Regions from separate parts of the Pseudomonas sp. ArH3a genome, predicted to be linked through region 1. Evidence: predicted binding sites of a transcription regulator. Region 1 holds the regulator's gene; each other region holds the start of a gene.

Region 1 (5,418 bases):
GGTGATCGCCGCGCTGTTCCTGGCGGTGGGCTACTGGAATATCAGCCCGGAGCGCTTTCTCGACAAGCCTGTAGTGGCCGTCGACGAGAGCGCTATCGCCTATTACGCCATCAACGCCCACACCATACAGTTCCTGCCTGACGGCAAGGTTCAGTACGAAATGACCGCCGATAAAGTCGAAAACCTCAAGGCCACGGACGTCAGCCTACTGACCAACCCCGACCTGAACCTCTACCGCGGTACCGAGTTCCCATGGCATGTCACCAGCAAGCGCGGTGAGGTGAACAAGGGTGGCACCCAGGTAGAACTGATCGACTCGGTCCGCGTTGCACGCACCGACGATAAGAACCGCGACACCATCATTACCAGCAGTCGCATGACCGTTTTCCCACAACAGCAATATGCGCAGACCGAGCAAGACGTTAGAATCGACGGCGCTGGCGGTGTATCGACTGGCAAGGGAATGAAAGCGTATTTGAAAGAAAGCAGGATACACCTGCTATCGAACGTAAGAGGACAGTATGAGGCTCGTTAAAACCCTCCCTATTTTGCTCGGTCTGGGCGCAGCACTGGGAAGCGTGAGCGCCTGGGCTCTGCCGAACGATAGCCAGCAACCGATCCACATTCAGGCTGACGATGCGCAGCTGGATGACAAACAAGGTGTGGCCACCTACACCGGCGGCGTGATCATCACCCAAGGCTCGATGAAAATCACCGGCAACACGGTGACGCTCACGCGTACCCCGGCCGGCGATATTGACGTGGTGACGTCGGTGGGCAACCTGGCCTATTTCGAACAGAAGCAGGCGCCCGCCGATACCGCCCCGATGAAGGGCTACGGCAAGACCATCCAGTACCACGCCCAGCAGAACCGCATTGTCCTGATCGATCAGGCCAAAGTGGTCAGCACCGATGGCAACACCACGGAAGGTGAAAAAATCACCTATGACACCGTGAAGCAGATCGCTCAGGCCGGCCGCGCCAATGGCAGCAAGGTCACCGCACCTCGCCCGCGTATCGACATGGTTATCCAGCCGAAGCAGAAAGCTGACGCGAAGAAGGCGAACTAACGAATGGCAACCCTGAAAGCCCAGCATCTGGCCAAGGCCTATAAAAGCCGTCAGGTCGTACGCGACGTGAGCCTGTCGATCGACAGTGGCCAGATCGTCGGCTTGCTTGGCCCGAACGGTGCCGGCAAGACCACATGCTTCTATATGATCGTCGGGCTGGTTCAGGCGGATCAAGGGCGTGTACTGATCGACGACTTGGACGTCAGCCATCAGCCCATGCACGGTCGTGCACGCGCAGGTATCGGCTATCTTCCCCAGGAAGCGTCGATCTTCCGCAAACTGTCAGTGGCCGACAACATCATGGCGATCCTTGAGACCCGCAAGGAACTCGACCGTGATGGCCGCCGCAAGGAGCTGGAAAGCCTGCTGCAGGAGTTCCATATCAACCACATTCGCGACAACCTCGGCATGAGCTTGTCCGGTGGTGAGCGTCGCCGTGTGGAAATCGCCCGCGCCCTGGCCACTGCGCCTAAGTTCATCCTGCTGGACGAGCCGTTTGCCGGCGTCGACCCGATCTCGGTCGGCGACATCAAACAGATCATCTATCACCTCAAGGCCAAGGGTATCGGCGTATTGATCACCGACCACAACGTCCGTGAGACCCTCGATATCTGTGAAACAGCTTATATCGTCAACGATGGCCAGCTGATCGCCGAAGGCGATTCCGCCACTATCCTGGCCAACGAACTGGTCAAGGAAGTGTACCTGGGCCATGAGTTCCGCCTGTAAGCACTGTGGTGTCTGGCCATTCGCCAAGGCGCGCGGGAGTCAATAAAAACCTCGTTTTTTTTATTGTTACCGCGCTCTAGGCAAAGCCCCCGATATCAGGCATATAATTTGCTTATGTTTGGCGCTCACGCGCCCTGTCGTGGATGGCGCATTGCGCCGGCGAATAAGGTGTTAAGCCCCTGCCATGAAACCATCGCTAGTCCTGAGAATGGGCCAGCAGCTGACGATGACACCGCAGCTGCAACAGGCCATCCGCCTGCTCCAATTGTCGACCCTGGACCTGCAACAGGAAATCCAGGAGGCCCTGGAGTCCAATCCGATGCTCGAACGCCAGGAAGAAGGCGACGACTTCGATAATGCAGACCCGCTGGCCGACAACATCGAGCAAAAACCCAACGCCGACGTGCAGGAACCCTCTTATCAGGAAACCGCCCCGACGGTGGATAACCTTGAGGAAGGCGAATGGAACGAGCGCATTCCCAACGAGCTTCCCGTGGACACCGCGTGGGAAGACGTCTACCAGACCAGCGCCAGCAGCCTGCCGAGCAATGATGATGACGAGTGGGATTTCACCACCCGTACGTCCGTCGGCGAGAGCCTGCAAAGCCATTTGTTGTGGCAACTGAACCTCGCGCCGATGTCGGACACCGATCGCCTGATCGCCGTCACCCTGATCGACTGCATCAATAACCAGGGCTACCTGGACGAAACCCTTGATGAAATCCTCGAGGCCTTCGACCCTGAACTGGACATTGAACTGGACGAAATCGAAGCCGTCCTGCACCGCATCCAACAATTCGAGCCCGCCGGTATCGGCGCTCGCACGCTCAGCGAGTGCCTGCTGCTGCAACTGCGCCAACTGCCGGCCAAGACCCCTTGGCTCGCTGAGGCCCAGCGCCTGGTCACCGACTACATCGACCTGCTGGGCAGCCGCGACTACAGCCAGCTGATGCGCCGCATGAAGCTCAAGGAAGACGACCTGCGCCAGGTCATTGAGCTGGTACAGAGCCTCAACCCTCGCCCGGGCTCGCAGATCGAGTCCAGCGAAGCCGAATACGTGGTTCCCGACGTGATCGTGCGCAAGGACAACGAGCGCTGGCTGGTGGAATTGAACCAGGAATCGGTGCCGCGCCTGCGCGTCAACCCGCAATACGCAGGCTTTGTGCGCCGCGCCGACACCAGCGCCGACAACACCTTCATGCGCAACCAGTTGCAGGAAGCGCGCTGGTTCATCAAGAGCCTGCAGAGCCGCAACGAAACCCTGATGAAAGTGGCCACCCAGATCGTCGAGCACCAGCGCGGCTTCCTGGAATATGGCGACGAGGCCATGAAACCGCTGGTGCTGCACGACATCGCTGAGGCGGTGGGCATGCACGAATCGACGATTTCCCGGGTGACCACGCAAAAATTCATGCATACCCCACGGGGTATTTATGAGTTGAAATACTTTTTCTCCAGCCACGTCAGCACCTCCGAAGGCGGCGAATGCTCGTCCACGGCGATCCGCGCGATCATCAAAAAACTGGTTGCCGCGGAAAATCAGAAAAAGCCGTTGAGTGACAGCAAGATCGCTGGTTTACTGGAGGCACAAGGCATTCAGGTCGCCCGTCGAACCGTCGCCAAGTACCGCGAGTCCCTCGGGATCGCGCCTTCCAGCGAGCGTAAGCGTTTGATGTGACGGGCGGGCCATAGCGTTCCAGTGGCGGGTATTCCTACCCGCCGCTTTATGCACTGGCAACGAAGGAGAAGCTGTATGCAAGTCAATATCAGTGGACACCAACTGGAAGTGACCGAACCGCTGCGCGCCTATATAGGCGAAAAGCTCAAAAGAATTGAGGGGCATTTCGACAAGATCACCAATGTGCAAGTCATCATGACTGTCGAAAAGCTGAAGCAGAAAATCGAAGCCACCTTGCGTATACCCGGCGGGGAAGTCGTCGCCAATGCTGAGCATTCAGATATGTATGCCGCCATTGACGACCTGACCGACAAGCTGGATCGCCAAATCAAAAAGCATAAGGAAAAGCAGCAGAGCCTTCTTCAGGGCACAGGCCGCTAACACTCCCCACCCATGATCCGACTTGAAACCATCCTGACCCCCGGCCGTTCCCTCGTGAACGTGCCGGGCGGCAGTAAAAAGCGCGCCCTAGAACAAATTGCCAACCTGATCGGCCGCGAAGTGCCCGAACTGGATACGCAAGCTGTGTATGAGGCACTTATCGCCCGTGAAAAACTCGGTTCAACCGGTTTTGGCAACGGTATCGCGATTCCTCACTGCCGCCTGCAAGGCTGTGAAGCCCCAGTGAGCGCCCTGCTGCACCTCGATGCACCAATTGATTTCGACGCCATCGACGGCGCACCGGTCGACCTGCTGTTCGTTCTGCTGGTCCCGCAAGCCGCCACCGATGCACACCTGGAACTGCTCCGGCAGATCGCCAGCATGCTCGACCGCAAGGAAGTACGCGACAAACTGCGCAGTGCCAGCACCAACGAGGCGCTCTATCAGGTTGTCCTGGATGAACAAAGCGGGCAGTAATCATGCGTTTGATCATCGTCAGCGGCCGTTCCGGCTCGGGTAAAAGCACTGCCCTCAACGTTCTTGAGGACAACGGCTTCTATTGCATCGACAACCTGCCTGCGGGCCTGCTGCCTGAACTGGCGGAGCGCGCGCTGATCCACACTGAATTGGCACAACCCCTGGTTGCCGTTTCGATTGACGCCCGCAACCTGCCCAGCCACCTTGAGCGATTCCCGCAATTGCTCGAGGAAGTGCGCGCCAAGCACATTCATTGCGATGTGCTCTACTTGGATGCGGACGAAGAAACGCTGCTCAAGCGCTTTTCCGAGACCCGCCGACGCCACCCCCTCAGCAGCCCGCATCGCTCCCTGGCCGAAGCCATTGAGGACGAGACCACGCTGCTCGGCCCGATCATTGACCTCGCCGACCTCAAGATCAACACCACCAGCCTGAACCTGTATCAATTGCGGGATGCCATCAAGCTGCGCCTGCTGAACCAGCCGGAGCCCGGTACCGCTTTTCTGGTCGAGTCGTTTGGCTTCAAGCGCGGCATGCCGGTGGACGCCGACCTGGTCTTTGATGTGCGTTGCCTGCCTAACCCTTATTGGAAGCCAGAACTGCGCGAACAGTCGGGGCTGGATCAGCCTGTAGCCGAATACCTGGCCGCGCAGCCGGATGTAGAGGAGATGTTCCAAGACATCTCCAGCTACCTGCTCAAATGGTTGCCGCGCTTTGCTGCGAGCAATCGGGCCTATGTCACCATTGCCATTGGCTGTACCGGCGGCCACCATCGCTCCGTCTACCTGACCGAACGCCTGGGCCAGGTGCTGCAGCAAACCCTCAAGAACGTCCAGGTTCGCCACCGCGACCTTAGCTGAAAGGACCACCCCGCGATGCCCGCTCTGGAAATTGAAATCATCAACAAGCTGGGCCTGCACGCTCGCGCTTCCGCTAAATTCGTCGGCGTTGCCGGACAATTTCCTTGCGAGATCTACGCCGGGCGCACGCCGGAGTCCATGGTCAACGGCAAGAGCATCATGTCGATGATGATGCTGGCCGCCGGCAAGGGCACCAAGATTCACCTGAAGACGCAAGGCGAGC
Region 2 (5,418 bases), 1.3 Mb from region 1:
CAGGCGCTTTCCAGCCAGCTTTCATCGGCTTTCGCCAGTTGGCAATGTTTGCGTAGCCCGGGCAGATCAAGGAAGGCATTGGCGCAGCCCTGGCGCTTTAGTTGGCGCTCGCGGGCTTCGGCAACCTCAGCCGAGGCCTTCGCCGTGTTATCGCCAGGCTGTTGGGCCGGGTTAAGTGCCGTGGTTTCCCGGGCGACGGTCAGGTGCAAGTCGATCCGGTCCAGCAACGGCCCTGAGAGTTTATTGCGATAGCGCTGGATCTGCTCCGGCGTACACCGACAGCGTCCACTGGGTTCGCCCAAATAGCCGCAAGGGCAGGGGTTCATGGCGGCCACCAGTTGAAAGCGTGCCGGGAAACTCACCCGGTCGCGCGCACGGGAAATCACGATATGCCCCGACTCAAGCGGTTCGCGCAGCACTTCCAGGACCTTGCGATCGAACTCCGGCAACTCATCCAGAAACAACACACCATGATGGGCGAGGGTGATTTCCCCCGGTTGCGGTTTTGACCCGCCGCCCACCAGTGCCGGCCCCGACGCCGAATGGTGCGGCTGGCGAAACGGGCGGTGCGGCCAATGGCTCAGCGGCGCGAGGCTGACCACCGACTGAATCGCCGCCACTTCCAAGGCTTCCTGTTCACTCAACGGCGGCAGCAAACCGGGCAAGCGGCTGGCGAGCAAGGTTTTGCCGGTGCCAGGTGGCCCGCTAAACAGCAGGTTATGCGCGCCTGCTGCCGCAATCAGCAGCGCGCGCTTAGCCGCCAACTGCCCTTGTACTTCGCTAAGGTCTGGATAGGGTTTATTCAAGTACAGCAGGCCATCGGACTTGTAAGGCTCAATCGGCACATGCCCATTCAAGTGCGCCACCACCTGTAGCAAGTGATCCACCGCAATCACCTTTAACCCCGACGCCAAGCACGCCTCCTCGGCATTCGCCCGAGGCACTATCACGGTGCGTCCGGCCTTGCGCGCCGCCAGCGCTGCCGGTAACACCCCTTTCACTGCTCGCACCTCGCCGGACAGTGCCAACTCGCCCAGGCATTCCACGTCATCGAGCATCAATGCCGGCACCTGCACACTGGCTGCCAGAATCCCGAGGGCAATCGCCAAATCAAACCGCCCGCCGTCCTTGGGCAGGTCGGCGGGCGCGAGGTTGAGGGTGATGCGCCGGGCTGGATATTGCAGCGCCGAGTTGAGAATGGCGCTGCGCACGCGGTCTTTGCTTTCCTTGACGGCGGTTTCCGGCAGGCCCACCAATGTCAGGGACGGCAGACCATTGGCCATATGCACTTCGACGGTGACGGCAGGGGCTTCGACGCCAATTTGGGCGCGGCTGTGGACGATGGCGAGGGACATGCTCGTTCCTTGAAAGAGAGGCCGCTTCCTGCGGGTTTTTCAAGGGTAGACGAGGCGGGGAAGAGCGAAGTGGGGGAGGTTTTACAGAACGTATCCGGAGTCGTTCGCAGAGCTTTACGTGGGGGCTGGCTTGCCTGCGATGCAGACGCCTCGGTGTATCAGGCAGACTGAGGCGATACTTTCGCAGGCAAGCCAGCTCCCACACTGACCGCGTTTATTCAGCAGACGGCGGCATCAACTTGGCTTCCAACTCCGCCACTTTAGCCTCCAGGCTCTCCAACCGCGCACGCGTGCGGGCCAGCACCACCATTTGGCTGTCAAACTCTTCCCGGCTTACCAGGTCGAGTTTGCTGAAGCCGCTTTGCAGCAGCGCCTTGAACTGGCTTTCGATTTCGTTGCGGGGCAGCGGGGTGTCGCCGCTGAACAGGCGAGAGGCGTGGCCGCTCAGGGCGTCGAGGAGGTCTTTGGGCGCGAGCATGGGAAATATTCCGGAAAACTGTTGGCGGGCAGTGTATCACGCAGCGTCTATAGTCCTTTCACGGCCGCGGGCGCACGCTTTTCGCGCAGAGGCTCGGGCGGCGATGCACTGTTTTTGTGCGCATTGCAGCCGCCAATACGCCCCGCAGGTGGGCATAAGTGGGCAAAGGACTGATTTCAGTGGTTTTTACGGAGCTGGCAAGGTTTCTGCTTAGACGATCATGACCCATGCACTGATGCAGTCGCTGTGACGAATGCAGTGCGCCGACGGATCAGGGGTACAGGTTTCGTCACCAGTGGTTCGCTGGCGTCGCAATGGCAACTGCCTTGTGACGACGCGTTACAAAGCCAGGCACTGCGCTTAGACTTGAGACGGGTTTGTTTTCCTGGGGCAAGTCCACCAATTCGGGAGAGAGTTTTCATGAAGCTAGTCACTGCCATCATCAAGCCGTTCAAGTTGGACGATGTACGCGAGTCACTGTCCGAGATCGGCGTGCAGGGCATTACCGTTACTGAGGTCAAAGGCTTCGGGCGGCAGAAGGGTCACACCGAGCTGTATCGCGGCGCGGAATACGTGGTCGATTTCCTGCCAAAGGTGAAGATTGATGTCGCCATTGACGACAAGGATCTTGACCGGGTTATCGAGGCGATAACCAAGGCGGCCAACACCGGCAAGATCGGTGACGGCAAGATCTTCGTGGTCAATCTGGAACAGGCTATTCGCATCCGTACCGGCGAAACCGATACCGACGCAATCTAAGCCGCCAAACCCCAACGCCCCAGGAGAAAACAATATGACTCTGCGTAAATTCGCAGGGCTAGGAGCCCTGTTGTCCCTCGTAATGCCGGCCTTGGCATTGGCGGCGGACCCAGCCCCTGCTCCAGTCCTCAATTCCGGCGACACGGCGTGGATGCTCACATCCACCGCGCTGGTGCTGTTCATGACCATTCCGGGCCTGGCGCTGTTCTACGGCGGCATGGTTCGCTCCAAAAACATTCTTTCCGTGATGATGCAGTGCTTCGCCATCACCGGCCTGATCACCATCTTGTGGTTCGTTTACGGCTACAGCATGGCGTTCGACACCACCGGTATGGAAGCAGGCGTCGTCAACCTCAACTCGTTCGTGGGCGGCCTGTCCAAACTGTTCCTGTCGGGTGTGACCCCGGCGAGCATCACCGGCCCTGCGGCGCTGTTCCCTGAGGCGGTGTTCGTCACCTTCCAGATGACGTTCGCCATCATTACTCCTGCGCTGATCGTCGGTGCTTTCGCCGAGCGTATGAAGTTCTCCGCGATGCTGATCTTCATGGGCGTCTGGTTCACCCTGGTCTACGCACCGATTGCCCACATGGTGTGGGGCGGTCCGGGTTCGTTGTTGGGCGACTGGGGCGTGCTGGACTTCGCAGGCGGCACCGTGGTGCACATTAACGCCGGTGTGGCTGGCCTGGTGGCGTGCCTGGTGCTTGGTAAGCGCAAAGGCTTCCCGACCACCCCAATGGCGCCTCACAACCTGGGTTACACCCTGGTGGGTGCGGCCATGCTGTGGGTCGGCTGGTTCGGCTTCAACGCCGGTTCCGCTGCTGCGGCCAACGGCACTGCCGGTATGGCCATGCTGGTCACCCAGATCGCTACCGCTGCTGCGGCGCTGGGTTGGATGTTCGCTGAGTGGGTCACCCACGGTAAGCCAAGCGCACTGGGCATCGCCTCGGGTGTGGTGGCGGGTCTGGTTGCCATCACCCCGGCTGCCGGCACCGTGGGCCCAATGGGCGCCCTGGTGATCGGTTTGGCGGCGGGCGTGGTGTGCTTCTTCTGCGCCACTACCCTGAAACGCAAACTGGGCTACGACGACTCGCTGGACGCCTTCGGCGTGCATGGTATCGGCGGTATCCTCGGCGCGATCCTGACCGGCGTGTTCGCTGCGCCTTCCATGGGCGGCTTCAACGCGGCGACCACTGACATCGCGGCGCAAGTCTGGATCCAGTGCAAAGGCGTGGGCTTCACCGTGATCTACACGGCTATCGTGACCTTCATCATCCTCAAGGTGCTGGATGCGGTCATGGGCCTGCGGGTTACCGAGGAAGAAGAGGCCGTGGGCCTCGACCTGGCGCAACACAACGAGCGCGGTTACAACTTGTAAGTACGCGAAAAAAAGGTGCCCGGCTTGCCGGGCATTTTTTTGCCTGGCGTTTGTCAGTGATAGGAAGCTGTACCGGTTTTTGCTCCGCGTTTGTGATGGGGCGCACACGGTACTTTTCATCGTGCAAAAGTCTTACATGCATGTAGGCGTATTCGGCACTTTGTTTTTTCCCTGAGCGCGCTAGAATGCGCGCCGATGGGCGGAGAACTGTATGTGGCAACAGACCCTGATTACCCTATGGGCCAAGCCCCGGGGCTTTCACTTGGTAACGGATGAGTTGCTCGCCGGCTTGCCTGAATTGAAGGCGTGCCGTGTGGGCCTGTTGCATTTGTGGCTGCAGCACACCTCGGCCTCGTTGACGGTCAACGAGAATGCCGACCCGGCGGTTCGCCGTGACTTCGAGCGTTTTTTCAACTCGCTGGTGCCGCAAGGGCGTGCAGGGTTCGAACACAACGACGAAGGTCCGGATGATCTGCCGGCGCACTTCAAGGCCAGTCTCCTGGGCTGCCAGCTGAGTTTGCCGGTCAAGGCCGGCCGCTTGGCGATAGGGACCTGGCAAGGTGTTTATCTGGGCGAGCACCGTGATCATGGCGGTGCTCGTAAAGTCCTCGCCACCTTGCACGGTGATGGGGCATAAGCCACTGGTTATCCAGTGGATGTGATTTTTTTCCGGCAACCTCGACAGAGGGCGAAGCTGGGCTATAACTAATCTGCTTTTCGCAAGTCATGAGGTAGAACATGAGCGACGATGATCTGGAAAACGACGAACTTGAAGTAGACGACGAGACTGACGATAGTCTTGACGCAGCAGCTGCTGAAGACGGTCCTGACGAAGGCGATGACGGTGGCGATGACGCGCCTGTCAAAGTAGCCAAAGGCAAAGCCAAGGCCGCTGTTTCGGTAGATGAGCTGCCGAGCGTTGAAGCCAAGAACAAAGAGCGCGATGCGCTGGCCCGTGCGATGGAAGAATTCCTCGCTAAAGGCGGCAAAGTGCAGGAAGTCGAGGCCAACGTGGTGGCAGACCCACCGAAGAAGCCGGATAACAAGTACGGCAGCCGACCTATCTGAGGTCAGCTCTTGCTTGTAAGAAAAAGCCCGCCGTCGCTGCGGGCTTTTTCATGGCTGTAACAAACGTGCAAGCCCGCCGCCGTTATATGTGTGAGCAGGCAAGCCAGCGCCCACATTAGGTTTTGCGTTACGTCCAGCTGTTCAGCAGCGCTGGTAACTCCGCCAAGTTACGAATCTGCGCATCCGGGCGCTTATCCGCCTCCCAAGCCTTACCCGTCGGGTTAAACCACACCGCGCGAAGCCCTGCCTGCTGCGCCCCGGCGATGTCATCGCCTGGGTGATCGCCGATATGCACCGCCTGACTGGCGTCCACACCGCCGCGTTGCAGCGCCTCTTGAAACAACCGCGCATCCGGCTTGGCAATGCCGATATCTTCGGCGCGC
Region 3 (5,418 bases), 2.8 Mb from region 1:
TCCCGGCTAAAAAAGCCCCGGTCGCCAAGAAGAAAGCCGCGAAGGTCAAAAAGCGCGCACCGATTGCGAGCAAATCCAAGTCGGCCCGTGAAGTGGCCCAGACTAAACTGCCATCGGCACAGTTGGACCTGTCTTTGCCCTCTGAGATGGTCAGGCACTTGCAGCCCATCGGCACCATGCCCAAACCCAAGAGCGTGCCGTTGTTGCCGCCCATGTTTGGCGAAAAGCCTACCGACAACAGCGCGTTCCAGATCAACGGGCGCCTGCTCAGCAACGAGATGAAGCTGCAACTGCGTAACGAAGAGCGGCGCGATATCGAAGGCGCCGCGCTGGATTTCGAATTCAAGCAATAATTTTTCCCGCAAAGGTGACGTCGCCCACCGACCATCTGTCGCAGACTGGTCGGTCACTTTTGTTTTGTGCGAAAAACCCCTGTTAGACCATTTTAAAACGGCTGTTTAAGGGCGTACTCTAGCCCGGCCATCCACATTGAGTCGTCGAGGACCTGCTGGTCATGAAATGCCGTGAAGGCTGTGGCGCATGCTGCATCGCCCCCTCCATCAGTTCGCCATTGCCGGGCATGCCCCATGGCAAACCGGCGGGCGAACGCTGCTTGCACCTGTCGGTCGAACAGCTATGCCAGCTGTTTGGCCAACCGGAACGCCCAGCGGTGTGCAGTGATTTCAAGGCGGATCTGGATGTCTGTGGCACCGACCAAGCCGATGCGATCCGGTTGATCGGCTGGTGGGAGCAGATGACGGCGGCTTGATGGGCTTTACTTTCGGAACTTACTTTCAGAACGTCGACAATAAGGAATACAACAATGGGTTCGCTGAAACGAATGGCTGTGCTGTGCGGTTTTACGGTGTTGTTTGCTGCCACTGCCCAGGCTGAGGATTGGCAAGTCGCCAAGGACGAAGACGGTATCAAGGTGTCCCTGAGCGAAATTGCCGGTTCCAAATACAAGGCGTATCGCGGTGTCACCTTGATCAAGGCGCCAGTGGCCAAGATCCAGGCCCTGCAGGAAGACGTGGCCGGTGCCTGCTCCTGGATCCACGAATGCAAATCGCAAAAACTGCTCAAGACCGAAGGCGACAAGAGCTGGACCTACACCCAGTTCAAGGCACCGTTCCCGGTGACCGACCGTGATTCGATCCTCGAAATCACCACCTCCAAGGCCGCCGACGGCACCGTGACGCGCAAACTGCTGGAAGTGCCGACCTACCAGCCGGAAGTCAAAGGTTACGTGCGAGTGGCCCAGGTAGACGGTTATTGGAAACTGGTGCCCAAAGGCGACAACCAGACCGAAGTGACCTACCAGGTGCACACCGAGCCAGGCGGCAGCGTGCCATCGTGGCTGGCCAACAAGTTTGTGGTGGACGCGCCGTTCAACACCTTGAAAGCCTTGAAAGAACACGCTGAAAAATAAGCGCAGTTGATCCGGTGCCTCCGGACATGAGTGGAACGTTTGCCGAGCCCTCAAGGTCCAGATAGTTGTAAGCCCACACACGGGTTTTATCGAGGAGGCACCGATGCAAAAGTGGCAGATTACCTTCGTTGATGATCACGGCGTAAAGTCCGTCGAGCAGTTCACCTGCGACCAGAAGCCCAGCCTCGAAGATGCGGCGCACATGATTCGCAACAAGCTCGTACCTGTGGCCGCCGAACTTGACCTCAATGACCTGGAAGGCCGTAAACCCGAGCCTACGGTCAAGATTCTGAAAGACCAGAACAGCATTCAAATCCTCGACATATCGCCTGCCGCCTGAACATTCTCTGTATGCCTTTAAAGCGCCTCTGGTGGAGGTGATAGCTTCGCGCTACTCTGCAAGTGAGATCAGCGAATGAATCGCTAAGGTCTGGTCTTGTCAGCTACATGCTTGTTTTCCCACGGTGTCGTTAATGCCGTAGCACCGGCGCCAGCAGGGCGCGGTCTTCGGGAAGCACGGAAAGTCTATCCATCAGTTTGAGGAGGACGTTTCATGAGCACAGCCTATCAAGAAGACATCAGCACCAACGTATTGCGCCGCATGAAAGAGGGCGGCTTTGACTTCTCACGTTTTCACCCCATCGAGTTCTACGCCATATTCCCGGATGAGGAACGGGCGCGCAGGGCTGCGGGTCGATTTCGTGGGGAATCCCTGAATGCCCAGGTCAGCGCGCGCGATGATGGCGCCTGGTACCTGGAACTGAGCAAAATCATGTTCGCAACCTACGACGGCATAGGAGACTTCGAGCAAGACTTTGAGGCGGTGGTCGAGCCTTTGGGCGGGATCATCGAGGGATGGGGCGTCAAGCAGGAGGTGCGTGGGTTACCGATGTAATTCACTGCACAGAGCAGAATGAGAAACGCAGCGTATCGGCTGACCTTTGGGTCGGCCGATTTTGTTTGTGCTGTAGGAAAACTCTCGGAACTTGCAGCGTGTTTTCTCGCACCAAAAAAAAGCCACCCAAAGAGGGTGGCCTAAAGGGAAGAGCGGTTCGCTGAAGCTGTAGGACGCATCCTGTTCAGCCGATGGGGGTGATTATCCGCAGGCGTGGGCGGGCAGTGAAATCAACTCTGACTATGCTGTTGATAGTCAAAGCCCGCATTGTGATGAAGCGCGGCACACGACGGCGGGCATTCTGCGCACCAGGACGGTGCGTATAGATCCCAGTGGCAATTCAACTCACTGATTTTTAAGTGTTTATGCCGATGGCACGGGCTTTGCGATAGTTCAAACGCCCGGGTGACAAGGAGTACGGCATGACCCGCACTTATTACGATGAAATGTACGACGGGGCAGGGCAGGTCCGCCCCCATTACCGCGAGTTCGCCCGCTGGTTGGCCGAAACACCGGCCGAGCTGCTGGCTCAGCGCCGGCGCGAAGCCGATTTGCTGTTCCATCGCGCCGGCATCACCTTCACCCTTTACGGGGACGAGCAGGGCACCGAGCGCCTGATTCCTTTCGACACCATCCCGCGCAGCATTCCGGCGAGCGAATGGCGGATCGTCGAGCGCGGCTGCATTCAACGGGTCAAGGCGCTGAACATGTTTCTGGCCGACCTGTACCACGAGCAACGCATCATCAAGGCCGGGATCATCCCTGCCGAACAGGTGCTGGCCAACGAACAATACCAGCTGGCCATGCAGGGCCTGGACTTGCACCGCGGTCTGTATTCCCACATCTCCGGCGTCGACCTCGTACGTGATGGCGACGGCACCTACTACGTGCTGGAAGACAACCTGCGCACGCCGAGCGGCGTCAGCTACATGCTCGAAGACCGCAAGATGATGATGCGCCTGTTTCCCGAACTGTTCGCCGCCCAGCGCATCGCGCCCATCGACCACTACCCCAACCTGCTGCTCGACACCCTGAAAAGCTCAAGCCCGCTGGATAACCCCAGCGTAGTGGTGCTGACCCCGGGACGCTTCAATAGCGCGTTTTTCGAGCATGCCTTCCTGGCGCGGGAAATGGGTGTGGAGCTGGTGGAAGGCGCCGACCTGTTCGTGCGCGATGACCGCGTGTTCATGCGTACCACCGACGGCCCCAAGGCGGTCGATGTGATCTACCGTCGCCTCGACGACGCGTTCCTCGACCCGCTGGCCTTCAATCCGTACTCCATGCTCGGCGTGCCCGGCCTGCTGGCGGCGTATCGCTCGGGCAATGTGGTACTGGCCAACGCGATTGGCACCGGGGTGGCGGATGACAAATCGGTGTACCCCTTCGTCACCGAGATGATCCGTTTTTACCTGGATGAAGAGCCGATCCTGAAGAACGTTCCTACGTTTCAATGCCGCAAGCCCGACGAACTGTCTCACGTGCTGGCCAACCTGCCAGATCTGGTAGTCAAGGAAACCCAGGGTTCCGGCGGCTACGGCATGCTGGTCGGCCCCGCGTCCACCCAAGCGGAAATCGAAGCCTTCCGTGCGCGTATCAAGGCCAAACCTCACGCCTACATCGCGCAGCCGACCCTGTGTTTATCCACCTGCCCGACCTTCGTCGAAAATGGCATCGCACCACGCCATATCGACCTGCGGCCGTTCGTGTTGTCCGGCAAGGAAACCCGCGTAGTGCCCGGTGGTTTGACCCGCGTGGCCTTGCGCGAAGGCTCGCTGGTGGTCAACTCCTCCCAGGGCGGCGGTACCAAAGACACTTGGGTGGTCGAGGACTGATGCCATGTTGAGTAGAACTGCCTCGGATTTGTACTGGATGTCGCGCTACCTGGAGCGCGCGGAAAACCTCGCGCGCATGCTCGATGTCAGCTATTCGTTGTCGCTGATGCCGCAGGATGGGCGCGGTGATGGCCTGCATGAGTTGGCGATGCCGCTGCTGATCACCGGCACCCTCGATGATTACCACGAACGCCACGGCGAACTGCATGCCGAGCGCCTGCTGCACTTCTTCGCGCTGGACGCGGCCAACCCGGCGAGCATCTACAGTTGCCTCGGCGCCGCGCGGGCCAGCGCCCATGCGGTGCGTGGGCGAATCACCGCCGACATGTGGGAAAACATTAACGCCACCTGGCTGGATATTCGCGATATCGCCCAGCAGGGCCTTAGCCGCTACGGCATGAGCCGGTTCTGTGAATGGGTCAAGGAACGTTCGCACCTGTTCCGTGGCGCCACCTACGGCACCATCATGCGCAACGACGCTTTTCGTTTTATTCGTCTGGGCACCTTCATCGAGCGCGCCGACAACACCCTGCGCCTGCTGGATGCGCGCTACGAAATGGCCGGCGACCAAGCCGCCGCCGTCAGCGACGGCACGGCCCACGCCTACTATCAGTGGAGCGCCTTGTTGCGCGCGTTGTCATCGTTCGAGGCCTACACCGAGATCTACCGTGACGCGCCGGGCGCCAGGCAAGTGGCGGAACTGCTGTTGTTGCGCGCCGACGTGCCGCGCTCGCTACGGGCGTGCAGCGAAGAGATCGATCAGATCCTCGCCAGCCTGCCCGGCCTCAACGGTCGCCCGGCCCAGCGCCTGGCCGCCGAGATGGACGCGCGCCTGCGCTTCACCGCCATCGATGAAATCCTCGAGGAAGGCCTGCACGCCTGGCTGACCGACTTTATCCCCTTGGTGCGCCAGCTCGGCGACGCCATCTACAGTTCCTACCTGGAGGCCGCATGAGACTCTCCATCAGCCACGAAACCACCTACCACTACGAAGACCAAGTGCGCGCCAGCATCCAATACCTGCGCCTCACGCCCCACGACAGCGAACGCCAGCACGTGCTCAGTTGGCAGCTGGACTTGCCGCGCCCGGTGCGCGCCCAGGTCGACCCGTTCGGCAACATCCTGCATGTGCTGACCCTCGACGAACCCCACGACGCCATCATCATCGGCGCCCGTGGCCAGGTGGATATCGATGAATTGCGCGAGGCCGAACACGAGAGCCAGTCGGCGTTTCCGTTCTTGCGCAGTACGCGCCTGACCGA
Region 4 (5,418 bases), 3.1 Mb from region 1:
ACCGGTGGTGGACATGGCCGAAAAGGCCGAGAAAACTGCGGTCCAGCGCCTGGGTTATTTCCAAGGCCAGGTGCGCCTGGCGCAAAGCAAGCTCGGCGACTTGGAGCGCTTTCGTGGTGAATACCAGCAGCAGTGGATCGAACGCGGCAGCAAAGGTGTGTCCGGCCAATGGCTGATGGGCTACCAAGGCTTCCTCAACCAGCTGGAAACCGCTGTCGGCCAACAGCGCCAGAGCCTGGCCTGGCACCAGAACAACCTCGATAAAGCCCGTGAAAGCTGGCAAGCGGCGTTTGCTCGAGTCGAAGGCTTGCGCAAGCTGGTGCAGCGCTATATCGACGAAGCGCGGGCGATTGAAGATAAACGCGAGCAAAAGCTGCTCGACGAGCTCTCACAGCGGCTTCCACGCCAATCACCGTACTAACGGCCACCACCGGCCCACTGTGGGCGTCGGGCTTGCCCGCGATACAGGCACCGAGGTGGATCAGGCACACCGCAGTGATGCTATCGCAGGCAAGCCAGCTCCTACATTTGGTCGTCTGTGTTGCCCATACCCGGTTCACCTGCTAAACCTTGTTGCATATTGCCAATGACAAGGAAGCAGTCGTATGTCAGTCGAATCAGAAGTATCCCTGGATGGGACGAAGTTGATGATCACCGTCACGGGGCGGTTCGATTTCGGTAGCCACCAAGCCTTTCGTGATGCCTACGAGCGGTTCTACAAGGTGCCCGAGGTCTACGTGGTGGACTTGAAAGACACCACCTACATGGACAGCTCCGCCTTAGGCATGCTCCTGCTGTTGCGTGACCATGCCGGTGGCGATAATGCCGAAGTGCAGGTGATCAACAGCAACTCCGATGTGCGTAAGATTCTCGCCATCTCTAACTTCGACAAACTGTTCGACATCAGTTGAGCACCCTGGCCCCGGTTCTCGAACCGCTGACGATCCTGATCGCCGAAGACAGCGCTGCCGATTTGCTGTTGCTGTCGACCATCATTCGGCGCCAGGGTCATCAGGTGCTCACCGCCGCCGACGGCGCGCAGGCCGTCGAGGTGTTTACCCGCGAGCGCCCGCAACTGGTGTTGATGGACGCGCTGATGCCGGTGATGGACGGCTTTGAAGCCGCGCGGCGCATCAAGCAGCTTGCCGGGGAAGCACTGGTGCCGATCATCTTCCTCACCTCGCTGCGCGAGAGCGAAGCCCTGGCCCAATGCCTGGATGCCGGCGGCGATGACTTCCTGCCCAAGCCCTACAACCAAGTGATCCTGGCGGCGAAGATCAACGCCATGGACCGCCTGCGCCGCCTGCAAGCCACGGTGTTGCAGCAGCGTGACCTGATCGCCAAGCACCACGATTACCTGCTGCATGAGCAGCGCGCGGCTAAGGCGGTGTTCGACAAGGTGGCGCATTCGGGCTGTATCAACGCGGCGCCGAACATTCGCTACCTGCAATCGCCCTATGCGCTGTTTAACGGCGACCTGCTGCTGGCGGCATACACGCCCTCCGGTGACATGCACGTGCTGCTTGGTGACTTTACTGGGCACGGCCTGCCTGCCGCCGTCGGTGCCATGCCCCTGGCGGAAGTGTTCTACGGCATGACCGCCAAGGGCTACGGCCTGGCGCAGACCCTGCGCGAGATGAACGCCAAGCTCAAGCGCATCCTGCCGGTGGACATGTTCTGCTGCGCCACCCTGATAGGCCTGAGTGCCCAGCGGCGTGTGGTGGAGGTGTGGAACGGCGGCATGCCCGAAGGTTATGTGCATGAAGTCGCCACGGGCAAGCGTACGCCGTTGGTGTCGCGGCACTTGCCGTTAGGTGTGCTCTCGGCCGAGAGGTTTGATGACAGCACCGAAGTCTGGCCCATGGCCTTGGGCGACCGTGTGTTTTTGCTCTCCGATGGCGTGCTGGACACCGCTAATGCCAATGACCAGCTGTTCGGCGCCGAGCGCTTGCAGCAGGTGTTCGCGGCCAACCGTGAGCCTGATCGCTTGTTCGAAGATATCGAACTGGCACTGGCGGCGTTTCGTGGCCAGGCGCGGGATGACGTCAGCATGGTCGAGATCACCTTGCAGGCCGGCCAGCCGTTGCGGGCGGCCGAGCCGATATATGCCGACAGCGGGCAGTCGTGCCCGCTGGACTGGTCGGTGAGTTTCGAGTTCCGCGCGCAGACCCTCAAAAGCTACAACCCGTTGCCGTATCTGCTGCAATTGTTGCTGGAAATTCATGGCATGCGTGAGCAGAGCGGGGCGCTTTACAGTGTGATGGCCGAGTTGTATTCCAATGCACTGGAGCATGGGGTACTGGGGTTGGATTCGCGGCTCAAGCGCGATGCACAGGGGTTCGCCGACTATTACCGCCAGCGCAATGAGCGGCTGGGGCAATTGAGCAGCGGTTATGTGCGTGTGCATGTGCAGGTCGTGCCGACGGGCACTGGCGGCACAATGACGCTGCGTATCGAGGACAGTGGTCTTGGGTTTGACGTGGAACAGGTGTTGGCGCGGCCGCTGGATATCGACCGTCTGTCTGGCCGGGGCTTGAGCCTGGTGCGGCAGTTGAGCAGCAATGTACGCTGGTCGGATGGCGGGCGTAGCGTATGCGTGGAGTTTTGCTGGGGGGCTCTGGCATAATCCGCCGATTCTTGATCAAGGAGCGAACAAGTGGCAGAGATTCATTTGGACCCTGATGTGTTGTCGGGTTTGCAGGAGGTTATGGAGAGCGAGTATCCCAAGCTGCTCGATACCTTTCTGGACGATTCGCAGAAGCGTGTCGAGGCGTTGCGCAAAGCGCGCGATGATGCCAAGGCGTTGGGGCAGATTGCGCACAGCTTCAAAGGCAGCAGCGGCAACCTTGGGGCGGTACGGTTGGCACAATTGTGTCAGCGCTTGGAAGCTGAATCGGGCCAGTCGACGGCGGACCTTGGGGCGTTGGTTGATCAGATTGATCATGAGTTTGCTTTGGTGCGGCCGTTGTATGAGTCGGAACGGCAGCGGTTCAGTCTCTGAGTCACCTTCGTAACAGCTATTAATGGCGACCCAACTGTGGGAGCTGGCTTGCCTGCGATAGCGGTGAGTCAGTCAGCCCATCTGGCACTGTTACACCGCAATCGCAGGCAAGCCAGCTCCCACATTAAGCGAGTCATTTGCCTGCGAAGTGTAATCTGGCCCGACTCTTGCTCTATCTCCCAATACTGCATCCCCGACCCCCAATGCAGTGGAGACCTTTACCTATGCCAGTCGCCCCGAATTCGCTCCTTCAGGCTGCCCCTGCGGCCAAGCCTCAAGCGTCTGTCTCTACGCCCCCAGTAGCGGCTGCGAGCCCGCGAGACAAGGGGCCTGGCTTCGCTCAAGTGTTTGCAAATCAAAGCCCGAAACCGACGCTGAAGATCGACGACGCCCCGGCCAAAGTCACGCGTGACAAGTCGCCGGACACCAACTCCAAGCCCGTTTCCAGCAACGACAAGCCTGCCGCCAGTAAGCCAGCCGTTGCCGATAGCGGCAATCCCTTGCCTGCCAAACCGCCGACTAAATCCGACGACGCCAGCAGTGACGACAACAAGCCCACCGACCCATCCCTGGCGCAACAACCCCCGGTTGACCCCGTCGTCGACCCGGCAGTGATTGCCACCGTCACCCCGGTTGCCGTGCCTGTCCCCGTGGAAACGCCGGCGCCTGTAGCCGCCAAGGACGACAAGGCGTTGCCGGTTGTTGTGGCGACGGATGAGGTCAAGCAGCCTGCCTTCGACCCTGACGCCGACCCGCTGGACTCGATGCCGGCCGTGCGCCTGGCGATGGAGCAGGGCGGTCACGTCTCGGCCAGCAGCCAGACGCCGCAGAAGGCCGCCCCGACGTCTCAGGACCAGCCGACCGCTGCACAGAGCTTCGCTGCCGGCCTTGCCAATATGGTCGACCAGCAAGCCACCAAAGACAGTACTGACCAGGGCGGCGACAAGGCCTTCAGCGGGCTGATCGAAGGCGGCCTCAAGGATCTGAAAGACGCCAGGAGTGACACCCGCGTCGATGATTTCGCCAACCGCCTGGCTGCGCTGACACAGGCCGCCACGCCGAAAACCGCGAATGCCTTGCCGCCGGTGGCGAATGCGCCGTTGGCCATGCACCAGAGCGGCTGGACCGAAGAAGTGGTCAACCGCGTGATGTACCTGTCCAGCGCCAACCTCAAGTCGGCAGAGATCCAGTTGCAGCCGGCTGAGCTGGGGCGCCTGGATATCAAGGTCAACATGGCGGCGGACCAACAGGCCCAGGTCACCTTCATGAGTGGCCACGCCGTGGTGCGTGAAGCGCTGGAAAGCCAGTCCGGCCGCCTGCGCGAGATGTTTGCCCAGCAAGGCATGGGGCAGGTTGACGTGAATGTGTCCGACCAGTCCCGTGGCTGGCAGGGGCAAGGTCAGGAGCAACAACAGCAGAACCAGGCGCGCGGTGTGAGTGGTGGCGGTGGGCGGGGTGATGGCGGTGATCATGCTGAAGTGGCGGCGGCCGTCGCGCCGGTGACCCAGACCGTCGTGGGCTCCAGCGCGGTTGATTACTACGCCTGATTTCAGCCTTATGAAGATCAAAATGTGGGAGCTGGTTTGTCTGCGATGGCCTTAGGTATCTACACATCTTTTTATGGGTTGAGTTCTTTGGTTGTCGCGGGGGCGCTGGGTGCATATCCGTTATTTGGGTAACGGCGGCTATGGGTTCCGCTCTTACAGCGGGTCACTTTTGGAAAAGAGCCCCAAAAGTAACCAAAAGGGCTCTTGCCCCACCACTCGGCACCTCGCTTAGGCTCGGTGTGCCCTCACTCCGGCTTTGGAGCGGGGGCCGCCGCCATGGGCCATCCTTGGCCCATCGCGGCTAAACCGGCGTCCTGCCGGTTTACCCCCGCTCCAAAGCCTGCGTTCGGCCAGCGTGGTTTAACGGGGCGCCTAAGATCAAGATCAAAAGCAAGAGCACGGCGGCCTAGTAGCCGACCTGAGTGGTTAAATCAAAAGCAAAATCGAGGCGGCCTGCTAGCCGACCTGATCTTGGTGGCTGAACTCAATCTAATGTGGGAGCTGGCTTGCCTGCGATGCAGACACCTCGGTCTATCAAGTACACCGAGTTGATGCCATCGCAGGCAAGCCAGCTCCCACAGAAAAGCAGAGCATTGCAGTGCTGGCAGCTAAACTCGGTCAAAATTGTGGGAGCGGGCTTGCTCGCGAAGGCGGTGGGTCAGCCAGCTCATGTGTAACTGACCCACCGCCTTCGCGAGCAAGCCCGCTCCGACAGTTGGATCTCGGTACATCAGACAGAGAGTGTGCTGCTGTGCTTTTGCCCTGCTTTTGCTTCTACCACTCAGGTCGGCTACTAGGCCGCCGTGCTCTTGCTTTTGATCTTGATCTTGATCTTGATCTGAGGCGCCCCGTTAACCACGATGGCCGAAC

What was found. Region 1 encodes sigma-54, which starts transcription at its own class of promoters, with help from an activator protein. Its sites were predicted from a motif close to ANTGGCATNNANNTTGCTNT; they were not measured.
Region 2: the regulator sigma-54 is predicted to act here: its motif matches at 2,027-2,046, upstream of glnK (P-II family nitrogen regulator).
Region 3: the regulator sigma-54 is predicted to act here: its motif matches at 2,695-2,714, upstream of K0P33_RS24450 (circularly permuted type 2 ATP-grasp protein).
Region 4: the regulator sigma-54 is predicted to act here: its motif matches at 3,156-3,175, upstream of K0P33_RS22965 (flagellar hook-length control protein FliK).

What each region holds. Positions count from the first base shown of each region.
Region 1 covers NZ_CP080330.1:1,328,740-1,334,157, reverse strand. The annotation lists gene lptC (LPS export ABC transporter periplasmic protein LptC) at 1-535, shown strand, start outside; gene lptA (lipopolysaccharide transport periplasmic protein LptA) at 522-1,070, shown strand; gene lptB (LPS export ABC transporter ATP-binding protein) at 1,074-1,799, shown strand; gene K0P33_RS05995 (RNA polymerase factor sigma-54) at 1,984-3,477, shown strand; gene raiA (ribosome-associated translation inhibitor RaiA) at 3,553-3,858, shown strand; gene ptsN (PTS IIA-like nitrogen regulatory protein PtsN) at 3,871-4,335, shown strand; gene rapZ (RNase adapter RapZ) at 4,338-5,195, shown strand; gene K0P33_RS05975 (HPr family phosphocarrier protein) at 5,211-5,418, shown strand, end outside.
Region 2 covers NZ_CP080330.1:6,754,579-6,759,996, reverse strand. The annotation lists gene K0P33_RS31260 (YifB family Mg chelatase-like AAA ATPase) at 1-1,355, opposite strand, end outside; gene K0P33_RS31255 (accessory factor UbiK family protein) at 1,570-1,833, opposite strand; gene glnK (P-II family nitrogen regulator) at 2,254-2,592, shown strand; gene K0P33_RS31245 (ammonium transporter) at 2,627-3,967, shown strand; gene K0P33_RS31240 (secondary thiamine-phosphate synthase enzyme YjbQ) at 4,179-4,604, shown strand; gene sutA (transcriptional regulator SutA) at 4,706-5,035, shown strand; gene K0P33_RS31230 (HAD family hydrolase) at 5,163-5,418, opposite strand, start outside.
Region 3 covers NZ_CP080330.1:5,337,860-5,343,277, reverse strand. The annotation lists gene K0P33_RS24475 (translation initiation factor 2) at 1-353, shown strand, start outside; gene K0P33_RS24470 (YkgJ family cysteine cluster protein) at 515-769, shown strand; gene K0P33_RS24465 (START domain-containing protein) at 824-1,429, shown strand; gene K0P33_RS24460 (hypothetical protein) at 1,533-1,769, shown strand; gene K0P33_RS24455 (ribonuclease E inhibitor RraB) at 1,983-2,324, shown strand; gene K0P33_RS24450 (circularly permuted type 2 ATP-grasp protein) at 2,747-4,156, shown strand; gene K0P33_RS24445 (alpha-E domain-containing protein) at 4,161-5,111, shown strand; gene K0P33_RS24440 (transglutaminase family protein) at 5,108-5,418, shown strand, end outside.
Region 4 covers NZ_CP080330.1:5,029,739-5,035,156, reverse strand. The annotation lists gene fliJ (flagellar export protein FliJ) at 1-421, shown strand, start outside; gene K0P33_RS22980 (STAS domain-containing protein) at 606-911, shown strand; gene K0P33_RS22975 (fused response regulator/phosphatase) at 908-2,626, shown strand; gene K0P33_RS22970 (Hpt domain-containing protein) at 2,657-3,001, shown strand; gene K0P33_RS22965 (flagellar hook-length control protein FliK) at 3,226-4,548, shown strand.